One region of the Paenibacillus sp. FSL H7-0756 genome, then DNA from elsewhere that is predicted to be linked to it. Evidence: predicted binding sites of a transcription regulator. Region 1 holds the regulator's gene; each other region holds the start of a gene.
The links. Region 1 encodes Rex, which represses fermentation and respiration genes when NADH is low (regulators of the CRP and FNR family bind a similar motif). Its sites were predicted from a motif close to TTGTGAAATATTTCACAA; they were not measured.

Region 1 (7,725 bases):
CCTCGCTGCCCGCCTGTATCTGGCCATGGCTTACCTCCAGGAAGGTGAAGGCGACACCGCCTGGGGACATCTGAACCACATGCTGGGCCTGATCCGTGAGGTGAAGCTGAAGGCGATGATCTATAATGCGCTGGGCTGTATCCGGGCTTCCCAGGAACGCTTCAATGAAGCCAGCGAGCTGTTCAGCCTGTCGCTACTGCATGACCCGGATCTGCCGGAGCCGAATGTGAATCTGGAGGTATGCCGCAGACGGGGCGGGAAGCTGGAGTTTGGCCATCAGCTGGTTTCGCTTTTATAACTTTATCCTCGGTTTCTTTAGGCGATGTGCCCCGTTTCCCGGGGTGTGCATCGCCTTTTTTCGTAACTTCTGTTATGCTGATAAAGAGTCTCAAGTGAAAGGGAATAGAACTTATAATGAAATTTGCCGTGCTTGATTTTGAAACTACGGGAACCCAATCTGTGGGAGAGATCATCCAGGTTGGCCTTGCCATTATAGAAGAAGACGGGACGATCTCCCGGGTGTATGGTTCCTACGTCAAGCCCGGAGCGCCAATTCCTCCTTTTATTACGGGCCTGACCGGAATTACAGACAGTGATGTACAGGATGCGCCGGAGCTTGATGAGATGATGATGGAGCTGGTGCCGCTGCTGGATGATGTCGTTCTTGTCGGACACAATGTAGCGTTTGATTTTCATTTTTTGCAGAATGCGCTGGACCGCTGCGGCTATCTGCCGTTTCAGGGGCGGATTCTGGATACGATTGATTTTCTCAAAATATGCTTTCCCTCGCTGAGCACGTATCAGTTAGGCGCGGTAAGCAGCCACTTCGGCATTACGCATGACCGTCCGCATCAGGCGGACAGTGATGCACTTGCCACGGCTATTGTGCTGCTCAAATGTCTGGAAGAGCTGCACAGTCTGCCGCTGCTGACCATTCAGCGGCTGAATGAGCTGTTCGCGGACGAAGACAGTGATTTGGCCTGGTACTTCGACGGTCTGCTGCGGGAACGGGAGATGGAGACCTTTCAGCCGGAAGGGGAGCTTAGCTTCTACCGCCAGCTTGCGCTGGCGGTGGGGGACTGGGCGGAGCTGGCTTCGCCGCGGGAGGAAGGAAGCGTCAACCCGCTGGAGAATATTACCTTTGAAGAGTATATGGATGAGGTGACGCTGCGGCTGAAGGCCGCTCTTCCCCAATATGAGAGCCGTGAAGCCCAGGAGCTGATGATCCATGAGGTCATTACAGCGCTTGAGCAGGACAAGCATCTGCTGATTGAAGCGGGAACTGGCACCGGCAAGTCGCTGGGCTACCTGCTTCCGGCCATCTACCATAGTGTGAAAAGTGACCAGAAGGTGATGGTCAGCACCCATACCATCAACCTTCAGGACCAGCTGCGTGAGCGGGATATCCCGCTCTTAACCAGCGTTGTGCCGTTCCCGTTCAAGGCCTCCATCTTTAAGGGAAGAGGGCACTATTTGTGTCTGCGCAAGTTCGAGCATAGAATGAACAAAAAGGATTTTACGAGTCCAAGGGAAGAAGCACTCACCGCTGCACAGATGCTTGTCTGGCTGACCCAGACGACGACCGGCGATGATGAGGAGCTTAACTTAAGCGGACGGGGCGGGGATTTCTGGGAGACTGTAGCCAGCGATACCGACTCCTGCCTGGGACGCGCCTGTCCCTGGTTCCGCAAATGCTATTACCACCGTGCTAAGCATGAAGCCGGGATCTCCGATGTGGTGGTCACCAATCACTCCAAGCTGTTCGCAGATGTCAAAGCCGGACATCAGCTTCTTCCGGCTTACGACCATCTTGTTATTGATGAAGCCCATCATTTGGAGGATATTGCCGGCAAGCATCTTGGCATGCAGATGAAATATTTCACATTTGCCCATACCCTCACCCGTCTCTACAAGGATAGCCGGAGCGGGCAGCTGCCTGCTCTCCGGCAGAGTCTGCAGTCTTCGGGCAGTGAGCAGGCTTCCGAATGGAGCGGCGTGATCGACCGGATCTATCCCGATCTGCTGACGGTGAAGGAATCCTGGGATGCGCTCAGCGACCGGCTCTTCAGCCTGCTGCCCGAGCGCAGCGATGCCGGGGCCGGTGAAGCAGGCCAGCTGGTGGCGCGCCTGCAGCCGGGCAAGAAGCCGAAGGATTGGGAGGAGTTGGCTGCCCTTGAGAATACACTGAACCTCAGTCTAAGCGACATCATCCGTAAGGGTGACAAAATGCTCAGTGAGATGCGGGACACGGACAGCCAATCCTCCTCGGACAGTCTTGTGACTGATATCGGCGGCTTATTCAAGGATCTGGCATCCATCAGAGAGCAAATCCGCTTCTTCATGAGCCTGAACGATGAGAATATCGTGTATTGGCTGGAGGGAAGCGGTAATTATAAAGGTAAGTCGCTGCAAATGTATGCCGTTCCTGTAGATGTCAGTACCCAGCTCAGGGAGCTGTTCTTCGACAAGAAGAAAAGTATTGTCCTGACCTCGGCCACCTTATCCGTGGATAAGTCCTTCCAGTTCATGATCGATAATCTGGGCCTTGGTGAAGCTGCGGAGCAGGGGCGTCTGATGACTGCGCTGCTTCCTTCGCCGTTCAAGTACCGTGAGCAGGCGCTCCTGGTCATTCCCCGCGACTTCCCGAGCGTCAAGGGAAGTATAGGGGATGCCCGGTTTGTGGACACGCTTGTACATTCCCTTGCCGAGACTGCTGTAACTACAAGGGGCCGGATGCTGGTGCTGTTCACCTCCTACAAGATGCTGCGGCAGGTGTATGACCCCCTGAAGGAAGCACTTGCCTCTCAGGATATCGCGGTGCTCGGACAGGGTGTGGAGGGCGGCAGCCGAAGCAAGCTGATCCGCCGCTTCCAGGACAGCCCCGCTTCGGTCCTGCTGGGTACCAGCAGTTTCTGGGAAGGGGTGGATATTCCGGGAGAAGCATTGACCTGCCTGGCGATTGTCAGACTGCCGTTCCAGCCGCCGAATCACCCGCTGGCAGAAGCGAAGTCGGAGCTGCTTCAGGCACAGAAGAAGAACCCGTTCATGAAGCTGTCCGTGCCGCAGGCTGTCATCCGCTTCAAGCAGGGCTTCGGGCGGCTGGTCCGCACGGCGCAGGACCGGGGCATCGTAATTGTGTATGATACCAGAGTCATTGAATCGTATTACGGAAAGTACTTCCTGTATTCACTCCCCGGTCCCAAGATGGAGCATATGCTCACTGAGCAGATGGTCCCGAGAATTGCCGAATGGCTGGATGACGGCGGGGTTTCCTAATTCATCTGCTATTGCTATTATTAATAAGTCATGATTCACCTGAAGAGCCGTTCCCGCCCTGTCCTGCCGGTCCGGCAGGCGGGGGGCACGGTTGCTATAATTGTACGGGTCTAACACAACTTTTAAGGAGGAGAATACATGAAATCGGATAAAATATCGGAGGCCGTCGTGCGCAGGCTCCCAGTGTACCTGCGTTTCCTGAACGATCTCCAAAAACGTGAAATCTCCACAGTCTCTTCTCAGGAGCTGGGCCAGAAGCTTGATCTGAATCCCGCCCAGATCCGTAAGGATTTGGCTTATTTCGGTGACTTCGGCCGGAAGGGCATCGGCTATGATGTATCCTATCTGATTGAGAAGATCCGCCATATCCTGAAGCTTGACCAGCAAATTAATGTTGCACTGGTTGGAGCCGGTAATCTCGGTCATGCCTTATCTAACTACAACGCTTACTTGAAGGATACGATGAAGATTACTGCGATCTTCGATGCTTACCCGCCAAAGGTGGGCCAGCAGATCAACTCGCTGGTTGTGCAGCCGATGGAGGAGCTAAGCAGCACCATCCGCTCGCAGGGCATCCGGATCGGGATTATTACCGTACCTGACAGCGAAGCCCAGAATGTAGCTGATATTCTTGTGGACTCCGGCATCGAGGCGATTCTGAACTTCGCACCGGTTATTCTCAAGACGCCTGCCAATATCCGGATTCATGCCGCAGATTTCACCACAGATCTGCAGAGCCTGGCCTATTATTTGCATGATGGAAAGGATGAAACTGAAGATGAGCAGTAAGATCACGATAATCAAGAACGGGCACTTTCTGGTTCCGGGCAGCGATAAGCCGGTTCTAAGCGGGTATATGACCCTTGAGAATGATCTGATTACTTACATAGGTGAAGCTGAGCCGGTAGTGGACGATGGCGCTCAGGTCGTAGACGGCAGCCGTCTGCTGTTTATGCCTGGTCTGGTCAACACCCATGGACATACTGCCATGTCACTGCTGCGCGGATACGGCGACGATATGGTGCTTCAGACGTGGCTGCAGGAAAAGATGTGGCCGATGGAAGAGAAATTCACTGGTGATGATGTATATTGGGGAACCTCATTGTCCGTACTGGAAATGCTGAAGGGCGGCACAACCACCTTCCTCGATATGTATGATCATATGGACCGGGTAGCGGAAGTGACGGAGCAATCCGGTATTCGGGCGGTGCTGATGCGCGGCGTGATTGGGCTGTGTCCGGCAGAGGTACAGCAAGCGAAGCTCGCTGAGGCCGTTGCTTTTGCCCGTAACTGGCATGGCAAGGCTGACGGCAGAATTACGACCATGCTCTCGCCGCATGCCCCGTATACCTGTCCTCCAGAGTTTTTCATGAAGTTTGTGCAGGCTGCGCATGATCTGGATCTGCCGATGCATACCCATATGTCCGAGACGCGCCATGAAGTGGAGCAGAACGTGGCCGACTACGGTCTTCGTCCGGTCGCGCATCTGGAGAAGCTCGGCATGTTCACCCGTCCTTCGCTCATTGCCCACGGCGTTCATCTGAACGATGAGGAGATTGGAATTCTGGCCCGCCATAACGTTGGTGTGTCGCATAACCCAGGCAGTAACCTGAAGCTGGCGAGCGGTGTTGCGCGTGTTCCTGAGCTGCTGCGAGCCGGGGTTAAGGTCTCTTTGGGTACAGACAGTGCAGCAAGCAACAACAATCTGGATATGTTTGAAGAGATGAGGCTGGCGGCTCTGATCCATAAGGGCGTAAGCGGTGATCCTACAGCCGTACCGGCTCCTGAGGCGCTTCTGATGGCCACGGAGTACGGGGCACAGTCTATTTTCCTGAGCGGGGTAGGACGGCTTGCAGCAGGGATGAAGGCCGACTTCATCGCACTTGATATTGACCAGCCGCATATGCTCCCGCATACCGATCTGCTCTCCCATGCCGTCTATTCGGCCAGCGCCAAGGATGTAGAGCATGTATGGGTGAACGGCCAGCAGGTTGTGAAGCATGGACAATGCCTGACACTTGATGAAGAAGCCATCCGCCGCAAAGCACAGGAGACGTTCGAGAGCCTGCTTAAACGGTAATTCAGGGGAACGGGAAAGGAAGCAGCGTGGTGAAGAAGAAGAGGAGAAAATGGATCTGGCTGGGGATTACCGTGGTGCTGCTCCTTCTGTTCGGACTAAGCCAGTTCTATGCCTACATTATGAAGGACCAGTGGAACGAGCGGAGTGAGGCCAAGGAGCTGGCCCGGGCGCGTGCCGGACTAACGGAGGTAACCAAGGCTCAGAAATCCGTCTGGAATGAGAATGAGATCTACTGGGTGCTAACCGGCAAAAACGAAGCCGGGACCGATCTGATGGTGTGGGTCCGTTTCACCTTGGAGGGCAAGCCTGCCGGTGGCGACAACGGCCTGTATGCTGAAGAGCTGAGCAAAGGCACCTCAGAGGAGAAAATGCGCGGAATCATAGCCGATCAGCTGCCGGACGTGAAGATCGAACGGCTGCTGCCCGGTGTATACAACGGGGAATATGCCTGGCAGCTATTTTACAAAAAAGACGGGCGATTCTATTACAACTTCTACCGCTTCAAGGATGGCAGCGCCATCGGTGAGGGGTACAGTCTGCCGAACCGCTAAGCTAAGGACTCAGCGGCAGAACTAAATTGCGGGGGAACAGATTATCTGTTCTTCCGTTTTTTTGTATCCATCATGTCGAAAATATTCTGGAACCGTTCTTGGACTAGTGGCAGACGCGGAACTGTGGCTTAATGGAGATGTATGGTTTGAGATACATCGATGATTATACTCAAATTGATATACGAAGTGTGTACTTCGAATGCTATCGCCAACATGCATATATGTCTCTCAAGGAGGAAGAATAAATTGGAAGTTTTAGCATATTTGGATCAGGCGGTGGATTTATTTAAGGAAGAGCTGGGGGATAATCTGTCGGGGATTTATCTGCACGGCTCCCTGGCCATGGGTTGTTTTCAACCGGATTCAAGCGATATTGATCTGCTCATTGTCGTAGAGGACAAGCTGCCAGCAGAGGTCAGTCATAGACTTGCCGGTCGTATCGTAACCTTTCATGACAGTCTGCCGAATAAGCGCGGAATTGAACTGTCTATCGTCCTGAAGACATACCTGCACAACTTTGTGTATCCTACGCCATTTGAATTTCACTTTTCAGAAGCTCATTTAGAGCGGTATAGAACCAATGAGAATTATCTGTGCGCCGGCTTTGAGGATGCTGATCTGGCGGCACATTTTGCAGTAGTCTACCATCGCGGGTTTATCTTGTACGGGGAGCCGATCCGCGAGGCCTTTGCGCCGGTAGACCAGAGGTACTATCTGGATTCCATTATCAGGGATATCGATGATGCGCAGGAGAATATTGGGAATGCTCCACTCTATTACACACTAAATCTATGCAGGGTGCTCTACTATGTGCAGGAAGGTCATGTCTCTTCCAGGAAGGAAGGCGGGGAGTGGGGACTGCAGCATTTGCCGGAACGCTATCATGGGCTGCTGATACGTTGTCTGATGGAATATAGCGGCGCGGCCGTTGCCGAAGGCTATGAACTGGAGCTTTTAACTGATTTTGCGGAATATATGATGGCTGAAATTGGTCTTAGCCGGATATAGGGGACACCGGAATATGAATGTATCAGCGGCATTTCAGGCTATGAATCTGAGCTGCCGTTTTTTCATGCCGTATGAAACATCCAGAAATTAGAATCAAAAATTTTAAATATATTCACAACTTTATGTAAAATCGTATATACACCTGTGATATACTACTACTTGTATTAAGACATGCTTAAGAGCATGTCAGTCTCGGATGGGCGCTAGACACGCTGGATGGTCTTTATTATAGAGTTATGCTCGGTCATTATTGAGAGGAGGACGTTTCTTGAAACTGCGTCTTATGCCTGTGCTGCTAACGTCTCTGCTGTCTGCTGCATTATTGTTTGGTGGCTGGTATTCTTACCGTCAATTCGCGGTGCAGGAGCCGCTGCAGAAGCTGGTATCATCCTACGAGGGAGTGAAGGATTCCCATATTACTATTAAACGCAATGAGGTCACTTTGAAACTGGATTTGCAGCCGGGCACGAAATTACGTGAGCTGGTGCAGTACGTATCGAGAGAAGGCAGCACTGCTATTGACGGCAGGACCCTGAAGCTGGATGTGGAACAGAAGCCGAGTGAGCTGCTGGATGAGTATTGGGATAAAGCAATGTTCTCTGTAGCGGAAGCGATGGAGAGCCGGAAGTATACATTGATACCAGCGAAGTTGGATGGGCTGAAGGAGCAGGACAGCAAGTACAGCGGGGTTACAGCCGCCACAGAGATTGACGACAATAATGTGTACGTGAGCCTGAGCAACGGCACTGAGAGCAAATTTATCATACTGCCGCGTGCAGCAGCCAAGATGGGAGTGTGGAACAATGCCTA
Region 2 (7,725 bases), 3.0 Mb from region 1:
CGGACGACACGCTGCCCGAATATGAACGAGTCCTGAAGCTGTTCAAGAGCGAATATCTGGAGGGGTACGATTATGTGTGGGCGGAGCTTGAACGGCAGAGATTCCAGCTGCAGTGGATTCGGCTGAAGCTGAATCTGGTCCGCTGGTATATGGATAATGCAGAATATGAACAGGCCTTCAAGCACATTGAACAGGTCTGCACCCGCTATCCGTTAGAGGAGCAAGCGCAATTATTGTACATGCAGATTTCGGACAGAATGGGCTTTCATTTTCTGGTGCAAAGACAGTATGTGTTGCTGGAAACGGTGATGGAAGCAGAGGTTGCGGAGAAACCAAGCCGGGAGATTGTCAAATGGTATAGGGATTGGGATAACAAGCGTCAAAAAGGGTGAGTCCTTGGATTCATCCTTTTTGCCCTATCTAAATTATGATATATTTGATCTTGAATATTTCGTTCTGCAAAGTTCCGGCGAAGGAGAACCCCATGACCCAATTTGTCTACAAGCAGATTATTGCTGACCTCAAAACGAAGATCTTTGCCGGGCAGTACGCCGATATGAAGCTGCCGGATGAGCGCAGTCTCAGCGAGGCGTATCAGGTCAGCCGCAGTACCATCAAGCGTGCGCTGATGAAGATGGAGAGCTCGGGCATTATTTTCAAGAAACGCGGCTCCGGCACCTTCATCAACCCGTTATACATAAAGAACGATTCGATCTTCAACTACGAAGGCTCTAACCTGGGGGTGTCGGATAACTTCCAGATGCACGGCAAGAAGCCGGAGATCCAGGTGCTGAGCTTCGAGGTCATCCGGCCCACGGAGGAGCTTCAGCGGGATTTGTTCCTGATGCCCCATGATTTCGTGTATAAGATCGTGCGTCTGCGCCTGTTTGAAGGTGCGCCCTTCATGATTGAGACGGGATATATTCCGATCAAAATTGTGCAAAATCTCGACCAGACGATTATCGAGGGGTCGATTTTTCATTATCTGGAGGAGTCGCGCAATTTGGCGGTGACCAAATCCTTTTTGTCTATTTTTGCCGAGCCTTCGCTGCCTGAAGATCAGGAATTGCTCCATCTGAAGGAGAATGAACCTGTGGGGATTATGGAGGGGATCTTCTTCCTGGATAACGGCACACCGTTCGAATTCTCGCATATGCGGTTCCATTATGAGTATCTGAAGTTCAACACGTTCGTATCTGTGCATTAACGGACGGACGGTGTAAATAGCCTAACTGAGGTAGAGCAGGCCGGGAGGAGTCCCGGTCTTTTTTTGCATCTTTTATTTATACCAAATTAATCCATAATTATAAAAATGAACATCTTTTTGTGCGTGATTTGCAGCGAATTTCATACTATGTTCAAAATTTCACAATATTGGACCGTATTAATTTCTAAAAAGATTGAATTTCTGAAATGCCGATGTATGATGTAACTGTAGAAGTGATACATTCAATTTACAAAGAAAAAGATTAGGGAGTGGAAGACATGGGATTAACAATCGAACAGGTGGATTATTCCTCCAAAACGTATCTGGCAAAGCTTGACGCTTACTGGCGTGCAACGAACTACATCTCCGTAGGCCAGCTTTATTTGAAGGATAACCCGTTGTTAAGAGAACCGCTGAAGGATGCAGATGTCAAAGTGAAGCCGATCGGACACTGGGGCACCATCCCTGGGCAAAACTTTATCTATGCACACCTGAACCGTGTAATCACTAAATATGATCTCAACATGTTCTATATTGAAGGCCCGGGTCATGGCGGTCAGGTTATGGTGTCGAACTCTTATCTGGATGGCAGTTACACCGAAATCTATCCGCAGATCACTCAGGACATTCCTGGCCTGAAAAAGCTGTTCAAGCAGTTCTCCTTCCCTGGCGGTGTTGCTTCCCATGCTGCTCCCGAAACACCTGGATCCATTCACGAAGGCGGCGAGCTGGGTTACTCCCTGTCGCATAGCGTGGGTTCGATTCTCGATAACCCTGATTTGATCTCCGCAGTCGTTGTAGGTGACGGCGAAGCAGAGACCGGCCCTCTGGCCGCTTCCTGGCTGTCCAATCGGTTCATCAACCCGATTACAGACGGTGCTGTATTGCCGATTCTGCATTTGAACGGCTTCAAGATCAGTAACCCGACCATCCTCTCCCGGATGAGCAGAGAAGAATTGACCGCCTATTTTGCCGGAAACGGCTGGGAAGCATTCTTCGTAGAAGGCGAGAACCCGGATCTGATGCACCCGGAAATGGCTAAGGTGCTGGATACGATCGTAGAGCGCATTGCCGCAATCCAGAAGAATGCCCGTGAAAATAACGATACTAAACGCCCTGTATGGCCGATGCTGGTCTTCCGCTCCCCTAAAGGCTGGACCGGTCCGAAATCGTGGGACGGCGTGCCGAATGAAGGCTCCTTCCGTGCCCACCAGGTGCCGATTCCGGTTGATCAGAAGAACATGAAGCATGCTCCGGCCTTGCTTGAATGGCTGAACAGCTACAGACCTGGAGAATTGTTCGATGAGAACGGCCGCCTTAACGCAGAGCTGGCTGAAATTCTGCCAACCGGGGACAGACGTATGGGAATGAACCCGGTAACCAATGCCGGCAAGCTGATCAAAGACCTGCACAAGCCGAATTTCCGTAACTACGCCCTGGATAATTCCGTTCCGGGTCAAGTGATTGCGCAGGATATGGCTGTACTGGGCAAATACCTGAAAGAGGTTGTTACCCTCAACGAAGAGAACCGCAACTTCCGGATTTTTGGACCGGATGAGACGATGTCTAACCGTCTGGGACCTGTATTCGAAGTGACCAAGCGCCAATGGATGGATGCCATTCAGGAACCGCAGGATGAATTCCTCGCTCCATACGGCCGTGTCATTGACTCCCAGCTGTCTGAGCATCAGGCTGAAGGGATTCTGGAAGGTTATGTCCTGACTGGACGCCACGGTTTCTTCGCCAGCTATGAAGCCTTCCTGCGCGTGGTCGATTCGATGATCACCCAGCACTTCAAATGGCTGCGTAAAGCGACAGATCAGACCTGGAGAGAAGATATTCCTTCCCTGAATGTGATCGCTACATCTACCGTGTTCCAACAGGACCATAATGGCTATACCCACCAAGATCCGGGTCTGCTCGGCCATCTGGCTGACAAGAAGCCTGAATTCATCCGTGAGTATCTGCCGTCTGATGCGAACAGCCTGCTGGCCGTATTCGACACGATCCTGAATGACCGTCAGAAGATCAACCTGATCGTATCCTCCAAGCATCCGCGTCCGCAGTGGTTCTCGGCTGACGAAGCTCAGGAGCTGGTAACTAAAGGCCTCAAGATCATTGACTGGGCCAGCACCGACAAAGGCGGAGAGCCTGATCTCGTCATTGCTTCTTCGGGTACAGAACCAACTATGGAAGCCTTGGCTGCCATTTCGATCCTGCATGAGAAGCTGCCTGAGCTGAAGATTCGTTACATCAACGTGGTCGATCTGCTGAAGCTGAGAAGCCAGAAGCTTGATCCGCGCGGCTTGTCTGACGAGGAGTTTGATCAATTTTTCACAAAAGATAAACCGGTCATCTTCGCCTTCCACGGCTATGAAGGCCTGATCAAAGACCTGTTCTTCGACCGCCACAACCACAACCTGCATGTGCATGGCTACCGCGAGAATGGCGACATCACGACACCGTTCGATATGCGCGTACTCAACCAGATGGACCGCTTCGATCTTACGAAGGAAGCAGTACTCAGCCTGCCGGAAGCAAGCAAATACCAGGCTATCGCTGACGAGATGGATGCCATCGTGCAGAAGCATCATGCATATATCCGCGAAGAAGGCATCGACCTTCCAGAGGTTGAGAACTGGGTATGGAAGGCTTTGAACTAAGCTTCATACGATAGTGTTATTTCATTAATAATATAGCAAGCTTCAATCAGGGAGCGCCCCGGTTAGTCATGTTGATGTCTGCGGGGCGCTTTTTGTGTCTGATGATTGAAGTTGGATGTCCGGGATCGATGAGGTCTCCGGCTGCAATGCCTTCTTCTTCTGCCCCGCAGTAAGTACAGGCACACCGCCCCTGCCGTTCATCTCCACCATGTGCTTCCAGTAGCGCTTCGGCATTAGTGAGGAACGCAGCCGGTCGTTGTAGCGCTCCTTGATGCCGATGGCATTGTAAAAGCCGGTCCATAAGCGGCGGTACGCTTCCTCCGTCTCATCGGGCTCGGGCGGGGTCCACCCGCTTAAGGGCACGATGGCCTCCCGCCCGGGCTCATGAATCAGCGCCGCTCCATGCGTCTGATCGTAGATCATGAAGCTCTCCCCCTGGAACCGGTCGCAGAAATGCTCCTGAATTACAGGAAGCACATAGCCCTGCGGTTCAATGACTGCGGCCATGACCGGGCCGTATACGGAGAAGCGGACGAAGCCCGTATACAGATGCGCCTCATGCCGGAGCTGCTGAACAGCCTTCATCAGCGTGTTAACGGTGTCATCGGCCAGCATATTCATCACCTTACGGCCATGCTTGAAGCCGAGATACAGGAAATTCAGCAGCAGCATTTCCTTATCAGGGGTGCAGCTCCAGAAGCCCAGACGCACCAGTTCCTCAGCTTCGCGGCTGATCCGCAACGGCAGGGATTTCAGTACCCGCGCGGCCTTGTCCTTGTCGGTCTCGATCCATTTTGCTTCCAGCAGCAGGCCTATTTCCCCGCCCTCAGCATGAATTGCCAGTGGTATCTCCTTCCAGGCATAGCTCTCAAATACACAGCACAGCAGACCCTCGAAGCTTCCGTCATAGGTGTACGCCAGTGCGGACGGCTTGAACATCAGGCCTTCGCTCCTTTCTTGAGCAGGTTCCAACCATCCGCTGCCGGAAGGGCCGACAGGTTAAAGTCGTCGAACAGCGTGAGCTGCTCCACCTTCGGCTGCTGGAGAGCAAGCTGTTCCCCGGACATGAGTGAGCGAAGCAGCGTATGTTCGCTTACCTTCAGCCCCTCCAGCGGCTTATCCTTACAGGTGATGAAGAACTGGGCACGCTTCAGGACCACTCCCAGCTTCTTCAACGCATGGAAATCGAGCGATCCGGCCCGTCTGGCCTTTACGATCCGCTGTGCGCTTCTTACGCCGATGCCGGGCACACGCAGCAGCATTTCGTACGGGGCGCGGTTGATCTCAACGGGGAACTGCTCCCGGTGGTTAACGGCCCAGCTGCATTTGGGGTCCAGCAGCGGGTTGAAGTTCGGCACGGCCTCATCCAATAATTCATTCGCCTTGAAGCCGTAGAAGCGCAGGAGCCAATCGGCCTGATAGAGCCGGTGTTCCCGCAGCAGCGGCGGCTTGGTGTCTAGAGCGGGCAGGAGGGAATCCTCCACAACCGGGGTGTAGGCGGAGAAAAAGACGCGCTTGAGCGAGTATTTACGGTATAAGCCTTCCGTCAGATTAAGGATCTGGTAATCTGTATCTGGCGTTGCACCCACGATCATCTGGGTGCTCTGTCCAGCCGGAGCGAAGCGGGGTGCATGATTATACCGGACGATATCGGAGCGGTTCTCCTTGATCCGGCTGCTAATCAGCCCCATCGGCTTCAGGATGGACACCTTGCTCTTATCGGGAGCGAGCCGTCCGAGGCTCTCCTGGGAGGGCAGCTCGATGTTGACGCTCATGCGGTCGGCGAGCAGACCAAGTCTGGACAGCAGGGCTTCGTCTGCTCCAGGGATGGCTTTTACATGGATATATCCGTTGAAATGATAGACATTGCGAAGCAGCTCAAGTGCAGCAATTAACTGCTCGGTGGTGTAGTCCGGACTGCGCATAATGCCTGAGCTGAGAAATAATCCTTCTATATAATTACGGCGGTAGAATTGCATGGTGATATCTGCGATCTCTTCGGGGGTGAAGGCCGCCCGGCGGATGGGGTTGGACTTGCGGTTGATGCAGTACGCACAATCATACACACAGCCGTTGGTCATAAGTACCTTCAGCAGCGAAATACAGCGGCCATCCGCCGCGAAGCTGTGACAGATGCCCATTGCGGAGGTGTTGCCGAGTGCCCCGGCCTGGCCTTTGCGGTCGGAACCGCTTGAAGTGCACGCCACATCGTATTTAGCTGAAGCGGTCAGAATCTCTAGTTTCTCCATTACATCCACGGTCTCAATCCCCCTCATATGTGAGCATTATATACCGAACATACGTTCTTGTCAAAAGTATAAACCACCACTCCGGCCGCCTGCAAAATGTATGCGCATTCCTTCTTGTGCTATAATAGAAATTGATGGTTCACGGAATGAGGAATCATACGGTTATTGAAAATCAGGTTAGGAGTGTTGCTGAAGTGAGAGGATATAACATCTGGCGGCCTATTATGCTGATAGCCGTCGCCCTGCTGACAAGACAGCTAGTGACAAGTGTGTGCCTGATGTTCGGTATGTCGCAGGAATCGGCAGGCAGTGTAGCCATGCTGGGTATGATCGTCGCTGCTCTTATTATGTACAACCGCATGATGAAGGGCCGCCGCCGCAGATAAAATAAACAGAAGATCCGGACGTATCTATTCAATACGGTACGGATTGCATAGGAACAGGCTTAAGAGACGCCCGCACAGGTGTCTTTTTATTTTAGATGTGTCTTTTTTACTAAAAAAGTTTATACAAACACGTGCGAATCCCGGCGATCCGGCAAGCGGTGCTTGAATAATATGGCTGAAGCTTATATTCTTAGAAGGATATGCTATATGAAGGACCATACAGATTCAAGGTAACGTACATTCCCTTCGGGAGGGCGTTATTTATAGAATCAACCCACAGCATGGGAAATGAACATACAGGAGGAAACCAATTGAGTACACAGAACATTGGAGTGCCGTTAGAGGGTTTTGCAGAATTTAGCCGGACGGTAGCCGCAGAAGGTGCGGTACTGCTGAAGAATGAGGGACAGGTGCTTCCGCTGGGTAACGGTGAGAGCGTTGCTGTTTTTGGCAGAATACAGGTGAATTATTACCGCAGCGGTACTGGATCGGGCGGTAGCGTTCACGTTGCATATACGACGAATCTGCTGGATGGACTGCGCAGCAAGAAGAACATTAGCGTGAATGAAGAACTGGCTGCAGCCTACGAGGCCTGGATCGGGCTTAACCCGTTCGATGACGGCGGCAAGGTATGGGCTGCGGAGCCGTGGAACCAGAAGGAAATGCCGCTTACGGACGAGCTGGTGAAGCAGGCACGAAGCCAGTCAGCCAAAGCGGTTGTGGTGATTGGACGTACGGCGGGCGAGGATCAGGATAATGCCGACACCGCAGGCAGCTACCGGCTGACGGAAGATGAGAAGGCGATGCTGGTCTCGGTTACGGCTTATTTTGAACAGACAGTTGTGGTACTCAATGTGTCCAATATCATGGATATGAGCTGGGTAAATGACGCTGCTTATGTGAATCCTATCTCTGCTGTGATCTATTCCTGGCATGGCGGCATGGAGGGCGGTCACGCGATTGCTGATGTTCTGGCCGGAGAGGTTACGCCAAGCGGCAAGCTGACGGATACCATTGCCTATTCCATTGACGATTATCCGTCGACCCGCAACTACGGCAATGAATTCAAGAACCTGTACGAGGAAGATATCTATGTAGGCTACCGTTATTTCGAGACCTTCTGCCCTGATAAGGTTCAGTATGAATTCGGCTACGGGATCTCGTACACGACCTTTAAGCTGGAGCCGGGGGAAGCGAAGCTGGTAAACCAGGCGGGTGAG
Region 3 (7,725 bases), 2.2 Mb from region 1:
TGCTCGGCGCTGAGATCATCGACATAGGCCTTGCCCTTCTTGATCAGCAGCTCGGCACGCGCATACATCTCCCCGAAATAATCCGAGGCAAACCGCAGCTCCTCCCATTCATATCCGAGCCATTTCACATCCTCCTGGATGGAGTTGACGTATTCGGTATCTTCCTTGAGCGGATTCGTGTCATCGAATCTCAGGTGGGTTTTGCCGCCGAACTCATCCGCCAGCGTGAAGTTAATCCAGATCGCCTTGGCATGTCCGATATGTAAATAACCGTTCGGCTCCGGCGGAAAGCGGGTGACGACTTCCTTAACCTTACCCGAGCGGAGATCTTCGGTAATGACGTTCTTAATGAAATTGGAGGGTGTACCCTGGTTCTCCACATTGATCAACCTTTCATTCTGTAATATAACTACTTCCTTGTATGAACATGTTTCCTACTAATATACCCGTTAAGCAGTGAATGTTCAACAAGTGGAAGCGGCAGGTGCCGTCATTTTAAAGGACGGTACCGCTTCAGCGAGAAATAGAAGGATAATTTATCGTGTGAAACATATAAATTCTTATATTTTAAAAGTTAAGAAGCAGCCCCCGCATCCTTTGACTTCTCTCCTGGCGATGGAGTAGCATGATAAATATAGGAATATTACGCTAAAGGGGGATGCTTATGCAACCGGTAAAACTGCCTAAAGAGCAGCGGGAGATGATTACGGAGAATATCCGTGCCTACTTCGAGGCGGAGCGCGGGGAAACGATCGGCCACCTGGCCGCAGACAATCTGTTGGAGTTCTTCCTGAAGGAGCTGGGACCGGCGATCTATAACGGGGCGCTTAGCGACTGCCGTACGCTTGCCCTCCAGCGCATGCAGGCCCTGGAGGAAGACATCTACGCCTTGGAGTGGCAGAAGCGTTAGTTCTGCGAGGCTTATATCTCACAACGCATAGGGGGCAGCCGCATGTTTAATTATGTCATAGATGAAGAGCTGAAGCTGAAGCTGCTCATGCCGGAGCATGCCCGTCAGATGTTCGCTCTGGTGGAACGCTCCCGCCACCGGCTCAGGCAATGGCTGCCTTGGGTGGATGGCGTAACCGAGCAGGCTCATCTTACCACGTTCATCAAGAACTCCGTGAAGCAGGGCATTGATAACGGGGGCTTCACCGCCGGACTATGGGTGCGGGAGGAACTGGCCGGAATTATCGGCTATCACGAGATTGACTGGCATAACCGTTCGGTCGGCATCGGCTACTGGCTGGGAGAAGGCTATGAGGGACAAGGCTATATGACCAGCGCCTGCCGGGTCTTTGTCGATTACGCCCTGCTGGAGCTTGAGCTCAACCGCATCGAGATCCGCTGCGCTACAGGCAACCTGGCCAGCCGAGCGATCCCCGAACGGCTGGGATTCATCTTCGAAGGAGTCATCCGCCAGGCCGAGAAGCTGCCTGCCGGTTATGTGAACCACGCAGTGTACGGCCTGCTGCGCAGCGAATGGAAGCTGCTGGGCTGAACAGGGAGGGATGCAGGTCATAGAACACGGTTGGGCTGAGCATTCAGGGTGCACGGGATGGGCCGGGTAGGCGGATTCGGGGGCACTTCTTCTCCTCATTTCCGCTACCGGCCCACTTTCGGCGGATTCGGGGGCACACCGGATATAGTTGGATTTTCTCCACTTGCTGATGAACGATTTGCATTTGTGCGGACAATAGTTGGATAATCAACACTTAAATGACCACATTTCGTCTAACAGTGCTGAAACTAACTATTTTAGTTGTTCTTTTTCCACTTGTTTACTTGAAAGGCGGGTTGAGGGCGGCGGAATGACAGAGTGGCATGTGCAGATGCGAAAGTGGGAGCAGTGTCCCAGCTCCCCTCCCTGCCCCACACGTACCAATCCCCCTTCACCACCTAGCTCTCCGCCGCAGCCAGCCAGCCCCGGAACCGCTCCCGGAGGCCAGCCGCAAGGCTCTCCAGGCGGGCAAGCTCCGCGAGTCCGGTATGGTCCTTGCGTCCGTGCTCCATAGAGTACAGGACCTGCCTCACCGGGATACGGCCTGCTCCGCTCGCAAGCTTCACGATCGGGTCCCCGGCTGCAAGGCTGCCTTCGCGCAGCACGCGGAGGTAGAAGCCGCTGTAGCCGGTGGACAGCACTTGGGCCGGCATATCTGCCGGTCCATGCTTTTGCGTGAGCTTGAAGCACGGGAAGCGCGGCTGGCTCACCTCCAGCAGTGCTGTACCGATCTCTAACACATCCCCGATGCACACCTCAGTCTCCAGCAGTCCACGCGCCGTGATATTCTCGCCGAAGGCGGAATATTCCAGCTTCCGGCCCAGCCGCTCCTCCCAATGGGCATAATGCTCCAGCGGATAGACACAGACCGCCTTGTCGGGGCCTCCGTGGTTGACCAGATCCGCTTGCCCGTCCCCGGTGAACCCGCCCACCCGAAGCGCAAGCGGCCCGGCTACCGGCAGCTTGTAGATTCCGGTGTCCAGCGGCTTGCCGCGGTACTCCACCGTCTTCGGCTTGCCGACATTCAGCGAGACGACTTGCATCTTAATCTCAGTCTCCATCCCCTTCTCCTCCCGTCAGCCAGCAGCTCATAAATACTTCATCCACATAACGTCCGCTTAAGTAGAATTCCTCCCGCAGCCGTCCCTCTTCCTCGAATCCGCATTTGCGGTAGAACTTAAGCGCCGGTGTATTGCAGGACAGCACACGCAGACGCAGCTTGCGGATACCATGCTTGGCGGCATGGCGCTTAATCTCCGCAATCAGCCGCGTGCCTACACCCAGCCGCTGAAAGCGCGGGTGCACAGCGATATTCACCTCGCATACATGGCGGTTGCTCTCCATCCCGCTGGGACAGCCGAAGCCGACATAACCGCATAGCTCCCCGTTCTGCAAGGCTACCAGCTGGGAGCCGGGCGGCGCATGCAGCAGATAGTCCTCCCGCGAGCGCCACATCAGCGGACCCGGGGTTGTATTCTCCGTCCAGATCATATTATCCAGCACGATCAGCTCACGGGCATCCCTGATTTCGGAGGGCCGGATAAGCAGCGCAGCATCTCTGTTGATTGGTTGCATCATTAATACACCCCTTGCCTTACTAAGCATAGTAAAAGGATTAGTTACAGCCTGAACGATTATGCAGTCCTGCGCTCAGGCTGTACAGCCGAACGATTGATATAGGCGTGGACCGCGAAGTATCCCACGGACAGCACGGCCATGCCGCAAGCCAGCCAGGCGGTTGGCGCAAGACCGCCCCTGTCGAACTGGACGCCCATCAGATAGGGCCCGATGACACGGCCGATTGCACCAATCCCGCCGCTAAGCCCGAGATAGAACGGCGCGCTGCGCTGGGCATGCTCCGAGATGAAGGAAGGCATCGCCGGAGAGATCAGCATCTCCCCAAGCGTAGCCAGCACCATGCCCAGCAGCATCCCCGGATAGCTTGGCATCATCAGAATGACAGCATACCCGGCCAGGTAAAAGACGGCGCTTGCTGTCATCTGCGCGGTTGACGTCTGCGCGAACCCGCGCTTGATCAGGCTGACCAGCGGCTGCGCCGCGAAGATCAGCACGCCGTTCAGCGTCCAGAGGAAGCCGTATAGCTGCTTCGACCAGCCCTCCGAGATAATGAACGGCGAGACTCCGCTGTTCCAGATCGAATTACCGATCAGCAGGAACATCGAGCCCAGCGCCATGAACAGGTAGATCCGTATATGGCCGAGAAGTTTCCAGCCGGAACCTTCATTCTGCGGCTGCTTCTTAGCGGCTTTGCCCTGAGCCGGTGCCGCCCCTACCTTGCGCAGATAGACGAAGAAGAATCCGGCAAATACGGCCGAGGTAACCCCGTTGAGCACAAAGCTCAGCATATAATTGCCCAGGAAGCCGCTCAGCGAAGTTCCCAGGGCTACCCCTATATTATTGGCAACATAGATGATATTGAACAGCTCTGCCCGTTGCTCCGCGAACCGGAAGCCGATAAACGCCTGAATGGCCGGGAGGGAGAGGGAGTTGAACAGCCCCATCAGCCCCATCACGATAATGAATACGCTCCAGCTTCCGCTTGCCCACGGGAGGGCAAACAGCGTCAGAGCATTCATGGCCAGAGCACCGACAATCAGGCGGTTGACCCCTACCTTATGGTACAACGAGCCGCCCAGCAGCTGACCGGCAATCCCGCCAAGTGACTGCACCAGCAGAACGATCCCCGCGTCCTTCATACTGCGTCCCAGTTCATCGAATACATACATCGTAACCAGCGGCCACATCAGCGCACTGCCGGTAGCATTAATAAGACTGGCAATCAAGAATACTTTAATTTCCTTCGGATAGGCCTGCATGAATCTCATATCTTGTCTGTCATCCCCTGTAACATAGCTGTCATTAATCCATCCAGTATCATCCGAAAACAGGGGGCAGGGCAAGCATTCGCGTTAATGCTGTATCGCGGGAAACCAGGGAATTATTCTATTGAAAATCAATCCCGTCTTCACCGCCGCCAGCGATATTAATATTCTATAACCCGCTCTTTCACACGTAAACAAAAATACCTTGCCGGCACTGATTCGTTCCCCGGAACCCGGGGTAATGATCCATATGAAACACTCCCTATTTTATTCACCGTGAGATCCGATTTCGTTCCCCCGAATCGGATTGCACGGTGAATTTTGTTTTGTCCGGATTCTTTTATTTGCATAAAAAAACACTCCCTGTCTCTACGAATCCCTTGAAGCAGGGTGCCGAGAAGCAGGAAGTGCCTGGGCCAAGCTATGTTACAGTCCGGCGATTCACACCGGGTCAGGTCCGATATTGATTAAGCGTGTTTCTTCAAGCCCGCAGCAGGGACGCCTGCAGCCGAGCTCACTGCTCCCGGCTCTTTGCGCAGATAGGCCATCCAGTACGCAGCAGCCACGAAGATCGCGCCGCCCGTCAGATTGCCCAGCCAGACCGGAACGAAGTTGGCCACATACTGGCCCCAGGTGAAATGTCCTTCGAAGATCGCAGCAGGGATAAGGAACATGTTAGCTACAACGTGCTGGAAGCCGATGGCCACAAACGCCATGGTCGGGAACCAGATACCGAGGATTTTACCGCTGAAATTGTCTGCCCCGTACGACAGCCATACCGCCAGCGCTACCAGCCAGTTACAGCCGATCCCGGAGATAAAAGCCTGCAGGAACGTAGCGTCGATCTTATGCTCCGCCATACTTACCAGCTTCTCCAGATACACACCATCTGATGTAAGGCCAACGATGTGACCGAAGAAATAAGCGACGAACAAGGCGCCTGCCAGGTTGCTGAGCGTGATCAGCACCAGATTCTTGATCACTTCCAAGAACGAGATCTTCTTCGCAATGAACGCCAGCGGCACCGCCATCATATTGCCTGTCAGCAGTTCCCCTCCGGCAAGCAGCACCAGAATGAGTCCAACCGGGAACACCGCAGCCCCGATGAAGTTAGCGATGGACCCCCACTCGGCAGGCGCACCGGCAATGACACGAATATCCAGCAAAAATCCGAGCGCAATAAACGCCCCTCCCAGAAAACCGAGAATGAGTACAGTGCTAAGCGGATTATGTGCCTTCTTGACTCCGTTCTCTACCGTCACTTCAGCGATTCCCTGCGGTTTGTTATAAGCCATGATTCCTATCCCCTTCTAATTACTTAAAATTTGTTCCTTTATGCCATTGTAACGTGATCCTAATCACATTTACGTGATAAAAGTCACTATCCGAAAAACCTAGTGAAAGTTTTCACTGACATGTCAAATTTACCATAAAAGCTGGATTCATGCACTGATTTAATGCAGTTCAAGGAATTCACAGATTAAACTCAACGGAAGGAACCGGAGCATCCAGCAGCGAATAAAAAAGATAAAAGTTATACCGGCTGCTTGTTAAACAGGCCAGAGAGAGGAGTCTTTGTATGGTTAGCCAAGAAGTACAGGACATCATTGAAACGTATATCAGGGCATATAATTCTTTTGACATTCAAGGCATGGTTGACCTGATGCACCAGAATATCATTTTCCGGAATATTTCGGATGGGGTAACCACCACGGAAACCAGCGGCATCCCGGCATTCCGGGCATTGGCTGAGCAATCATCAACGATGTTCTCCAGCCGCCGCCAGATCATTATCGGGTACAGCGCAGGACCTGACAATAATGTTGAGGTGGCCATTGATTATGAAGGCATTCTTGTCGTAGATATGCCTGGAGGATTATCGGCCGGTGATATGCTGCGGCTAAAGGGAACGTCTATATTCGGCATTAAGGATGGAGAAATTGTGTTGATTGAGGACCGCAGCTGAGCACATAACATTTAAGAAACACAAGAGTAAACGGCTTTGTCGTCCTTCACAAGGACGGTACCGTTTCGGCGAGAAATAGACGGATAAGATGTAGTCGGTTTTTCGACCACATTCAGCCCGGATGACCACTCGCGTATCCCCGGCTTTATGCACCACTTATCCACATCGGAAGAAAATCATAATTCCCTTATCAAAAAAAAGAGCCCGGAATGGGCTCTAATACAAAGGTATCAATAAATTAAGCGTGGACAGGCTCCTTGACCGGAGCAGGCTTAGGCAGAGCCTGGAGGCCTGCGGTGTTCAGGAAGTTCCAAGGCTTGTTGTAGTGCGGCTGGAAGAAGAAGTCGATGAAGGCCAGCTGGTCAACGGTCATCTTATTCTGGATGCAGACCGATACGGTATTGATCGACTGCGTCAGATCCATCTTGGACATAATCTGCGCGCCCAGAATGCGGCGGGTGGCACGGTCAAAGACCACTTTTACCTGAACCTGCTCGAAGGTTGGCATGAACTCCGGACGGTAGTTGTCGATCAGCATCACACTTTCCGTATCCATTCCCTCGGCTGCGGCCGCCTCTTCCGTCAGTCCGGTTCCGGCAATATTGTCTTCATAGATCTTGATGCCCGACGTTCCTTGCGTACCCATGTAAGGGATCGTGTTCGAGACCAAGTTGCGGGCGACCAGCGTTCCCATACGCACTGCATTGGTGGCCAGCGGAATGTATGCGTGCTTACCCGTTGGATTGTAATGAATCGCACAGCTGTCACCGGCAGCATAGACATCAGGCAGGCTGGTCTGCATATAATCGTTCACCATAATCGCGCCATTCGGCAGCATATCCACTTGACCCTTCAGCAGCTCGGTATTTGGACGGAAGCCGATGCAGAGAATCACCAGATCCGTCTCATGCTCACCCTTGCTCGTAATCACCTTGGTCACTCTGCCGTTCTCCCCTGCGAAGGAGGCAACCTTTTCGCCCAGCGCCAGCTTAATGCCGTGATCCTCAAGCGACTGCTGGATCGGTGCGGTGAACTCTTCATCGAGATATTTGCTCAGGATGCGGTCTTCCCCATCAATCAGCGTAACTTCCTTGCCGTTCATCTGAAAAGCCTCCACCAGCTCGACCCCGATATATCCGGCACCGACCACAGTAATTCTGTTCACCTTCTGCGCTTCTTCGATAATGGTGTTGGAGTGATTGTAGTTCTTCGAGAGCAGGATGCCCTCCATCTCTATCCCTTCGAGCTTAGGCACGATCGGCCATGAGCCTGTTGTCATAATTAGTTTGTCATAAGTATCTTCCATTTCCTCGCCGGTCACGAGGTTACGGGCTTTCAGGGTTTTGCCGGCGGTGTCAATGTTGATTACCTCATGGCGCATCTTCGTCTGCACACCCAGCGCGGCCAGCTGTTCC
Region 4 (7,725 bases), on a different contig from region 1:
GCCGAACTCGGCATCCGACTTACTCTTCACCGCACTGTTCCATGTATCCACGGTAGTTTTAAGTGCAGCGGCCGGAACCTTCATCTGATCCGCCAGTGCCTCAATGGTATCTGCGGTCTTGACGACACCCATCTTGATGTATTGATCTACCGCCTTGACACGGGATTTCACTCCGGCGTCGAACACGAGATAAGCGGATTTCTCAGGAAGTGTATTAATGGAAGCCGTCACCTTGTCACGGGTATCCATCTCATTGCCGAAGCGCTTGCCTTCAGCAGATACAAGAATAGCTCCTTCGCCCCGGACCGCTTCACCGATCAGGTAGGATTTCTCCTGCTGTACGGTCGGGTGAACCTGAATCTGATCCAGGTCGACTGTAGTTCCGCCAACCTTCTCAATCATAGCAATGCCGTCGCCGGTGCTGCCAATCTGGTTGGTCGTTACCAGTCCTTGCAGATCCGGGCGAACCTTGGCAATCAGCTCTTTGTTGGCACCGAAACCGCCGGTAGTTACAATAACTGCTGCTGCGCTGATCGTTTTGTCATCGGCCTGGTTGAACAGCACCTTCACGCCGTTCACCTTACCATCCTGTACCGTAAGCTCCTTCACATCCGCATTGACGAACAGCGGAATGCCCTGCTCCTGAACATTGCGGACAAGTCCGGCTACAAGATATTGTCCCACGGCCGAGCCGTCCTCCGGACGATGGGTACGCTTCTCCTTCATACCGCCGGTAATTGTAATATTGTTCAAGCGGATTCCGATGGAATCGAGCCAGTCAATGGCACCTGCGGATTGATCCACGAAGAAGTGCAGCAGCTCCTTATTGTTCGTATCATGTCCGCCCTTAAGGGTCTCTTCATAGAATAGTTCGTTGCTGTCTTCGATGCCCTGCTCCTTCTGGAACTTGGTCTGCGAGGCATTCATCCCCGAGGAGGATTTAGTAGTATTGCCGCCGGCTACCGGCATTTTCTCTAAGATGACCGGGTTCATGCCGGCCGCTTTGGCTTCCAGCGCAGCAGACATTCCCGCACCGCCTGCGCCGACGATGACGATATCATATTTATCTTTTAACTGATCGTACGGAGTATAGCTCGCTTCGGATGCTCCCGACACGGCCTCTGCCTTCTCTGTTGGTGCAGTGGTTGCTGCCGGCTCTGTAGCCGTGCTGCCCGCTTCCTTGCTCTCATTCTTGCTGTTGCCCGCATTGTTGTTTCCGCAGCCTGCAATCACCAGCATCACGGAGAGAATGAGGATAAGCGCCGCTGTTAATCTCTTATTCATGTGAGTTGTGCCCCCTTGTGCATATTTTCACAATTATCATAGCGCCAAAGAAGCGGTTTGTGGAACCTTCCGTAAGTTATTAAAGAGTTTTGTAACTAAAGTAAGCAGGCGTATGGACCCTAAATGTTCACACGCCCTCCTCCTCTTTCACCTCATAAGGCACATCCACGATAAAATGCGCTCCCGACCCACAGCCGGCGGCAAGCTCAAGATGACCCCCAAGTTTGTCTACACTTTTCTTCACCAGATATAGGCCAATTCCCCGCTGTTCACCCTTGGACGAGTAGCCCTGAACGAAGATCTTCTCCCCCAGGCCCGCCGGAATTCCCGGACCATTGTCGCTTACCTCGCATAGCAGCCGCCCCTCTTCATATTGAAAAGCAAGCTCCACCCGCTTCACAGGTTGCTCACGGAGCTCCCCCAGCGCCTCCAGGGCATTATCCAGCAGATTGCCGGCGATCGTAATCAGCTCATGAATCACCTGCGGATCAGCCGGCTCCGGCAAATAGCTGTCTCCGGTCAGCAGCAGCTCCATCCCCGCTTCGCGTGCCCGGCTCAGCTTCCCCAGCAGAAATCCCGCCATCACCGGGTCCTTGATCTGTCTCGTGATCGACCCGATCTCCTTCTGGTAATTGCTTACCGTTCCCAGAATATATTGCTGCAGCTCATCATACAGGCCCATATGGGTCATGCCCATAATGACATGCAGCTTGTTCATGAACTCGTGGGCACCGGAGCGCAGCGCTTCTGCATAGACCGAGACTCCCGACAGCTTCTCCGCCAGCACAGCCAGCTCGGTCTCATCCCGGAAGGTGGCAATCGCGCCAACAATGTTACCGTTCACCCGGACTGGCAGGCTGTTCACTAATAAAGAGCTGTCTCCCAGCTCCAGCTCCTGGTCCTGTATTCCCTCTCCCTCAGCCAATACCCGCTCCAGACCCAGCTCCGGCCAAAACTCGGCAATCTGCCGGTTCATCGCGCTCCCGCCAATCCCCGCTGCCCTCAGAAGCCGCTGCGCCTCCATATTAAGGATGGTAATCCGCGCCTGCTGATCTACGGCAATAATTCCCTCGCGCGTGGATTCCAGCATCGCACTGCGTTCCTGGAGCAGCTTGGAGATGTCCTCCGGCTCCATCCCGAACACCATCCGCTTGATCTGGGCCGCCAGAATGAATGCTCCTCCCGCTCCAAGCAAGGCTCCCGAGACCAGAATCGCAATAATCGTCCACTCATTCAGCAGGACCAGCCGCTCGACCCGCTCCAGGGACAGACCCGCAATGACCACACCCACCTGATGTCCCCGGTTGTTATAGACCGGCACGAAGCCGCGCAATGATCTGCCGAGCGGCCCTGCCCCTTCGGAGATGCTCTCCCCTCCGCGCAGCGATATCTCCTGGCCGCCTCCCGCAAAGGGCAGTCCGACCAGCGAGGCATCCGGATGGGAATAGCGGATACCCTTCATATCTGTCACTACCACGAACATAATATCATTGCGGCGGGCGATCCTTGAGGTGTAGTCCTGAATCTCCTTGCTGTTGCCTTCACTAAGCCCCTCCGAGACCAGCGGAATCAGGGCGATAGTACGGGCAATCGTAATCGCCTTATCCTCCAGCGCCTGCCGGGTCTGTGGAATAATCTGATTCCGGAAAATAAAATATAAAATCAGCAATACCAGCAGGACAACGGCAGACACCATGACGGCAATCATTGTGCGCAGACTGTAGTTTTTTTTCCTGGCCACTGGTGCGAAGACCTCCCTTCATGTCCCATGTTCCTATACCATTCGAACTATATTAGTTGAATCAGAATTTGTAAAGCTACTCCCGAGGATCGCTTCTTAGGGGATGAAACAATGAAGCAAGCCCAGCCGTTCTGCCGGAGACAGGAGGGCTGGGCTTGCTCGGGTGATATGACCACAACTCTTTTATAAGCAATTGAATGATAGCTTACTGCTTCTTGGCCTGTTCCAGCGCCTGGGTCACCGCTTCAATAATCCCGCCGCTGGAGCCGGAAGCCCCGGAGAGGGCGTCTACGCCTTCTGTGGTTTGCTTTTCAATAATTTCAGGAATCGTATTCTCTACAGCCGCATCGATCATCGCCTGCGTCTCCTTATGCTCCTGTACGGTAATGGCGCCGATCTTCTCATCCTTGATTTCTACCGCCACTTTAATATCACTCTTGACCCCTTTGCCTGTTCCATCATAGGTCCCGTCCACATACTTGCCGGAAGATGAAGAGCATCCCGCCGTAAGGACTGTTGCAGCCGCAAGGGCAGAGAACAGCAAGGTTTTTGTCCACTTGTGCATGAGTAATTCCTCCCTCTGAAAGTTCCTATTGCTTAAGTGCCTTCACAGCTTCATCTGCTGCAATCCGCCCGAAGGTAGTGATGTCTGCCAGTGCATTACCGCCCAGACGGTTCGCGCCGTGTACCCCGCCGGTTACTTCGCCCGCAGCATACAGCCCGGCAATGACCTGATCCTTGGTATCCAGCACCTGAGCCTGAGTGTTAATCGCTACGCCGCCCATGGTATGGTGGATTCCCGGTGTTACCTGAATTGCATAATATTTTCCCTTTTCAAAAGACAGCTCAAGATCCGGCCGTTCAAACTCTGTATCCTTACCGGAAGCAACGAAGCCATTATACGTATTCAGTGTATCCGCCAGTGCTTTGCCGTCTACACCGATCTGTGCCGCCAATTCTTCAGGTGTTGCCGCTTCTTTGACCAGATCCATTCCAAAGTAAACCTCGGTTGCCTTCAGGTTCGCACGCAGCGCATCATTGAAGATCAGGTAAGCTACCTTGCCGGACTGGGCCAGAATATTCTGGGACACGACATCGCGGGTCAGCAGTTCATTGGTGAATCGTTTGCCTTCGCTATTGACCAGAATTGCACCGTCTCCGCGTACACCTTCCGTGATCAGCACGCCTTGATTCGGAATGGTGGTCGGGTGAATCTGAATCTCTTTCATGTCTACCAGCTTGGCGCCGATCTTCTCTGCCATCGTTGTACCATCGCCGGTTGCGCCCGGTTGGTTAGTGGTGGAGAACCCTTCCAGCTTCGGCTGGTAGCCCTTGATCATCTCCATGTTGGCTCCGAAACCGCCGGCGGCCAGAATCACAGATTTGGCATTGATCGTGTACTCCTTGCCTTCCTTGTCGGTCACCTTCACTCCGGTAACTACACCCTCATCATTCTTGACGATCTCTTTGGCTGTCGTCTGCATTCTTACGTCAATCTTCTCATCCTGCAGCTTCTTCTTCAGCGCAACGACGATGAAATTTCCGGCCGCCTCGCCGCCCTTCGGACGGTGAATCCGGTTCACGCTTGCCCCGCCTGCGCGTCCCACTTCAGACAGCTCGGCTCCATTCTCCTTCAGCCACTCCACGGAAGCCGCTGCACCGTTCGTAAGCGTTCTGACCAGATCCGGGTTATTGAGATTCTTGCCGCCCTTCATGGTATCCTCGAAATGCAGCTCCGGACTGTCTTTGATGCCAGCCGCTGCCTGATAGGGTGTTCCTGCCGCATTCAGCCCGCCTTCCGCGCGGACGGTGTTGCCGCCAAGCATCGGCATTTTCTCTATCAGAATGACCTTGGCTCCCTGGCTATGTGCTTCAAGTGCTGCGGTCATCCCCGCTCCGCCGCCGCCGATAATTACAATGTCCGTAGACTCCCCTTTGGTGCTGTTACAGGCAGGCAATACCACCAGACTTGCCAGCAACAACCCCTTGCCCAGCAGACTTCCCCATCTCTTTCTGTTCATTCTGTTCTCCTCCAATTGTCATTGTGCATATTTTCACAATCATCATAACCTGAAGGAGCCCCGACTAGAATATTTAGTAATTAAAGAAATGATAAAGTAAATAAAGGTAGTGAATTTGCTTGAATGTGGTTATAGATTTATAATTGGAGCTTATACAACCGTATCACTAGGAGGAGCAGAAACTATGGAAAAAAGCGAAAAATATTGGCTGGCCGGTGCTGTTCTGGCAGCAGCCGGTGTCTCCCTGATGAGCTACACCGCAAGCCGCTATACTTCATTCAAAAGAGTAGTTGCCCGAACCATCCGTCTGGAAGATATCGCTGCACTGGAAATTACCCGCCTGTCTTCTGTTCCCGGTGAACAGAAGGATATTGTGATCACCGATCCGGAAGCAATTAAGCGGATCTACGATGATTTCTCTGGTGTCCGCCTGATGAAATCCGCCCGCAATGTCAATACAGACAACAAGTACAGCTATTACCTTACCATCGTGCAGGCCGACCGGAAGCAGCGGTTCGACATTATTTTGAAGGGCAAGCATCACATGATTATCTACGACAATGACATGAACAACCCGCACCTGGTAGCCTATAAAATCATTAACGAGTTCAGTCCGCTGGCTCTGCAGCAGGCCTTCGATTGATTCTGCGCACGCTTATGTATGGCATAGCTTAATAACCTTCACAGCTATTGTGACGGCTATATGGAGTCATGGAACGCCTGGGACAGCCTTGGGACAACCGTGACTCCGTTTTATTTAGAGAACGCTCATAGATATTTACGGATAAGTTCATGCCCTTCAGGCCTCACCTTATACATATACACCGGCCTGCCTACCGCACCATAGCTAAGCTCCATCTCCAGAATACCTGCCTCCGTCAGAAAAGCCAGATATTTGCGGACTGAGATCCGCGAGATGGGCGCATGGCTGCTGATATCCTCCGTGGAGAATACCGGGCTCTCCAGCCGGTTAATCGTGCTCCAGATGCTCTCCAGTGTGCCTTCGGCAAGTCCTTTAGGCAGCGGCAGGGCAGCGTTCTTCTCCTCTTCCGTCCCGAGCGAATGCCGCAGCAGCTTATCCAGCTGCTCCTGGCTGAGATGCTCCTTGTGCATCAGCTTATAATCTTCACGATACGCCGACAAGGCCGCCTGAAACCGGGCAAACTCGAACGGCTTGATCAAATAATCCACAGCCCCGTTCTGCAGCGCCTTGCGGATGCTGGCATTGTCGCTGGCGGCGGAGATCACGATGATGTCCACCTTGCTCCCCTGCTCCCGCAGAGCAGAGAGCAGCTGCAGCCCGCTGACACGCGGCATATATATATCCAGCAGCACCAGATCGACCTGCTCCTTCTCCAGCATCGTCATTGCCTCATCCCCTGTCGCCGCCCAGCCCGCATACTCAAAGCCCGCAACCTGCTCCAGATAATGCCGGTTAAACTTCGCCACCATCGGGTCATCCTCTACGATCAACACTCTAATGTTCATGGGTTCTCCTTGTCTTTTGTGCAATTACAGTATATTGATTGAACTAATGATTTTAGGTTAGGGTTTGGCCGTGACTCCAGAGAAGTTTTGGACTTCCGGCCGCTGTTGTCCCCAGATTTCTTGATTTTATACGCTCTTAGAGGTAGAAATCCGGTGACAAAGGCGGTCGCTACCGCTCCTCCAGTTCCAAAATTCCCCTCCGCCACTTCCCCTTAACTTAAATTTCTAAACTTGCCTAAACATTAATAACTTTCACTTTTCTAGCCCCTAAAATGAAAACTATAAGAATTTTACTTAAGTATCCCTAAAGTTCTTTGAATAGCATCCTCCACATAGTACGGGGTCTCCTTCGGCAGCAGATCCGTGCTGAACTTCCCGGATTGTATAGCCTCTCTGGTATCGATTACAAGCTCAGTAATATCATTGATTTCTACTATCCATTCGTGGATGTATTTATGCACCATATCGCCCCTGAGACCTAACTGAATGGCTCTTCGCGGCAATTTGTTCCCATGGATATCTCTATCCGGGTCCCATTGACATCTCACTTGGGAAGCTTGTAACTTCGTCTGCCACTCCTCTTGGGAAGCATACAAGTCAGGGTCATATGAGGACAGGACTACCTGTGACAAAATATAATTGAAGCCCTCTCTGGTGATATCAATCGCCAATATCCGCTCCTGATCCGTTTTGGTCGCCCAACCCGACCGGTACATCATCCATAAGAAAGAAGGCTTGATCCAAGTCATTCGATCAATTTTAAAAGAAGGCCCGAATTGCCCAAGCTCTGATACCTCATCTGCAATTTTGTGATTATAGGCCTGATACACCCGGACTGTTGACTCATTGTAATGGGCCATGATTATTCTGTCTTCTGTATCTATCGTCCGCTCCAGTTGTTTTCGCACAGTTGTCATTTGAATGGTTGCCTCCGAACTTTTTTCTAATGCTGCTCTTATCAGTATATTCTGAGTCTGCTATTCAGTCTAACTTTAGAACAACTTTTCCTACCAAATAGAAAAAACGGCTTGGGATAGATGAGATTCTCCTACCCTAAAGCCGCTATTAATCCTTATTCAAAATTCAAAATCCCAAAGATTCGCCAACAATAATAACCTTTATTCTCCCCGCTGTCTTACACATTCTGGTTTCGACGATGTAAGAACAGATACAATCATCCGATTTACAATC

Region 2: the regulator Rex is predicted to act here: its motif matches at 1,355-1,372, upstream of NST04_RS02460 (phosphoketolase family protein).
Region 3: the regulator Rex is predicted to act here: its motif matches at 5,740-5,757, upstream of NST04_RS06030 (formate/nitrite transporter family protein).
Region 4: the regulator Rex is predicted to act here: its motif matches at 1,300-1,317, upstream of NST04_RS31650 (flavocytochrome c).

What each region holds. Positions count from the first base shown of each region.
Region 1 is NZ_JBBOVT010000001.1:3,584,942-3,592,666, forward strand. It holds gene NST04_RS15725 (tetratricopeptide repeat protein) at 1-298, shown strand, start outside; gene dinG (ATP-dependent DNA helicase DinG) at 415-3,276, shown strand; gene NST04_RS15735 (redox-sensing transcriptional repressor Rex) at 3,415-4,065, shown strand; gene NST04_RS15740 (amidohydrolase) at 4,055-5,356, shown strand; gene NST04_RS15745 (cell wall elongation regulator TseB-like domain-containing protein) at 5,386-5,907, shown strand; gene NST04_RS15750 (aminoglycoside adenylyltransferase domain-containing protein) at 6,154-6,915, shown strand; gene NST04_RS15755 (hypothetical protein) at 7,184-7,725, shown strand, end outside; gene NST04_RS15760 (AAA family ATPase) at 7,719-7,725, shown strand, end outside.
Region 2 is NZ_JBBOVT010000001.1:569,084-576,808, reverse strand. It holds gene NST04_RS02470 (response regulator) at 1-392, shown strand, start outside; gene NST04_RS02465 (GntR family transcriptional regulator) at 485-1,207, shown strand; gene NST04_RS02460 (phosphoketolase family protein) at 1,486-3,870, shown strand; gene NST04_RS02455 (TIGR03915 family putative DNA repair protein) at 3,937-4,809, opposite strand; gene NST04_RS02450 (putative DNA modification/repair radical SAM protein) at 4,809-6,119, opposite strand; gene NST04_RS02445 (hypothetical protein) at 6,314-6,505, shown strand; gene NST04_RS02440 (glycoside hydrolase family 3 C-terminal domain-containing protein) at 6,817-7,725, shown strand, end outside.
Region 3 is NZ_JBBOVT010000001.1:1,352,065-1,359,789, reverse strand. It holds gene NST04_RS06060 (glutamine--tRNA ligase/YqeY domain fusion protein) at 1-380, opposite strand, end outside; gene NST04_RS06055 (DUF2164 domain-containing protein) at 665-910, shown strand; gene NST04_RS06050 (GNAT family N-acetyltransferase) at 953-1,501, shown strand; gene NST04_RS06045 (MOSC domain-containing protein) at 1,900-2,562, opposite strand; gene NST04_RS06040 (GNAT family N-acetyltransferase) at 2,552-3,076, opposite strand; gene NST04_RS06035 (MFS transporter) at 3,136-4,347, opposite strand; gene NST04_RS06030 (formate/nitrite transporter family protein) at 4,812-5,639, opposite strand; gene NST04_RS06025 (nuclear transport factor 2 family protein) at 5,924-6,310, shown strand; gene NST04_RS06020 (FAD-dependent oxidoreductase) at 6,549-7,725, opposite strand, start outside.
Region 4 is NZ_JBBOVT010000003.1:1,309,574-1,317,298, reverse strand. It holds gene NST04_RS31650 (flavocytochrome c) at 1-1,284, opposite strand, end outside; gene dcuS (DcuS/MalK family sensor histidine kinase) at 1,412-3,025, opposite strand; gene NST04_RS31640 (FMN-binding protein) at 3,231-3,590, opposite strand; gene NST04_RS31635 (flavocytochrome c) at 3,616-5,046, opposite strand; gene NST04_RS31630 (hypothetical protein) at 5,231-5,689, shown strand; gene NST04_RS31625 (response regulator) at 5,815-6,534, opposite strand; gene NST04_RS31620 (DUF4291 domain-containing protein) at 6,825-7,451, opposite strand; gene NST04_RS31615 (lactate utilization protein) at 7,618-7,725, opposite strand, start outside.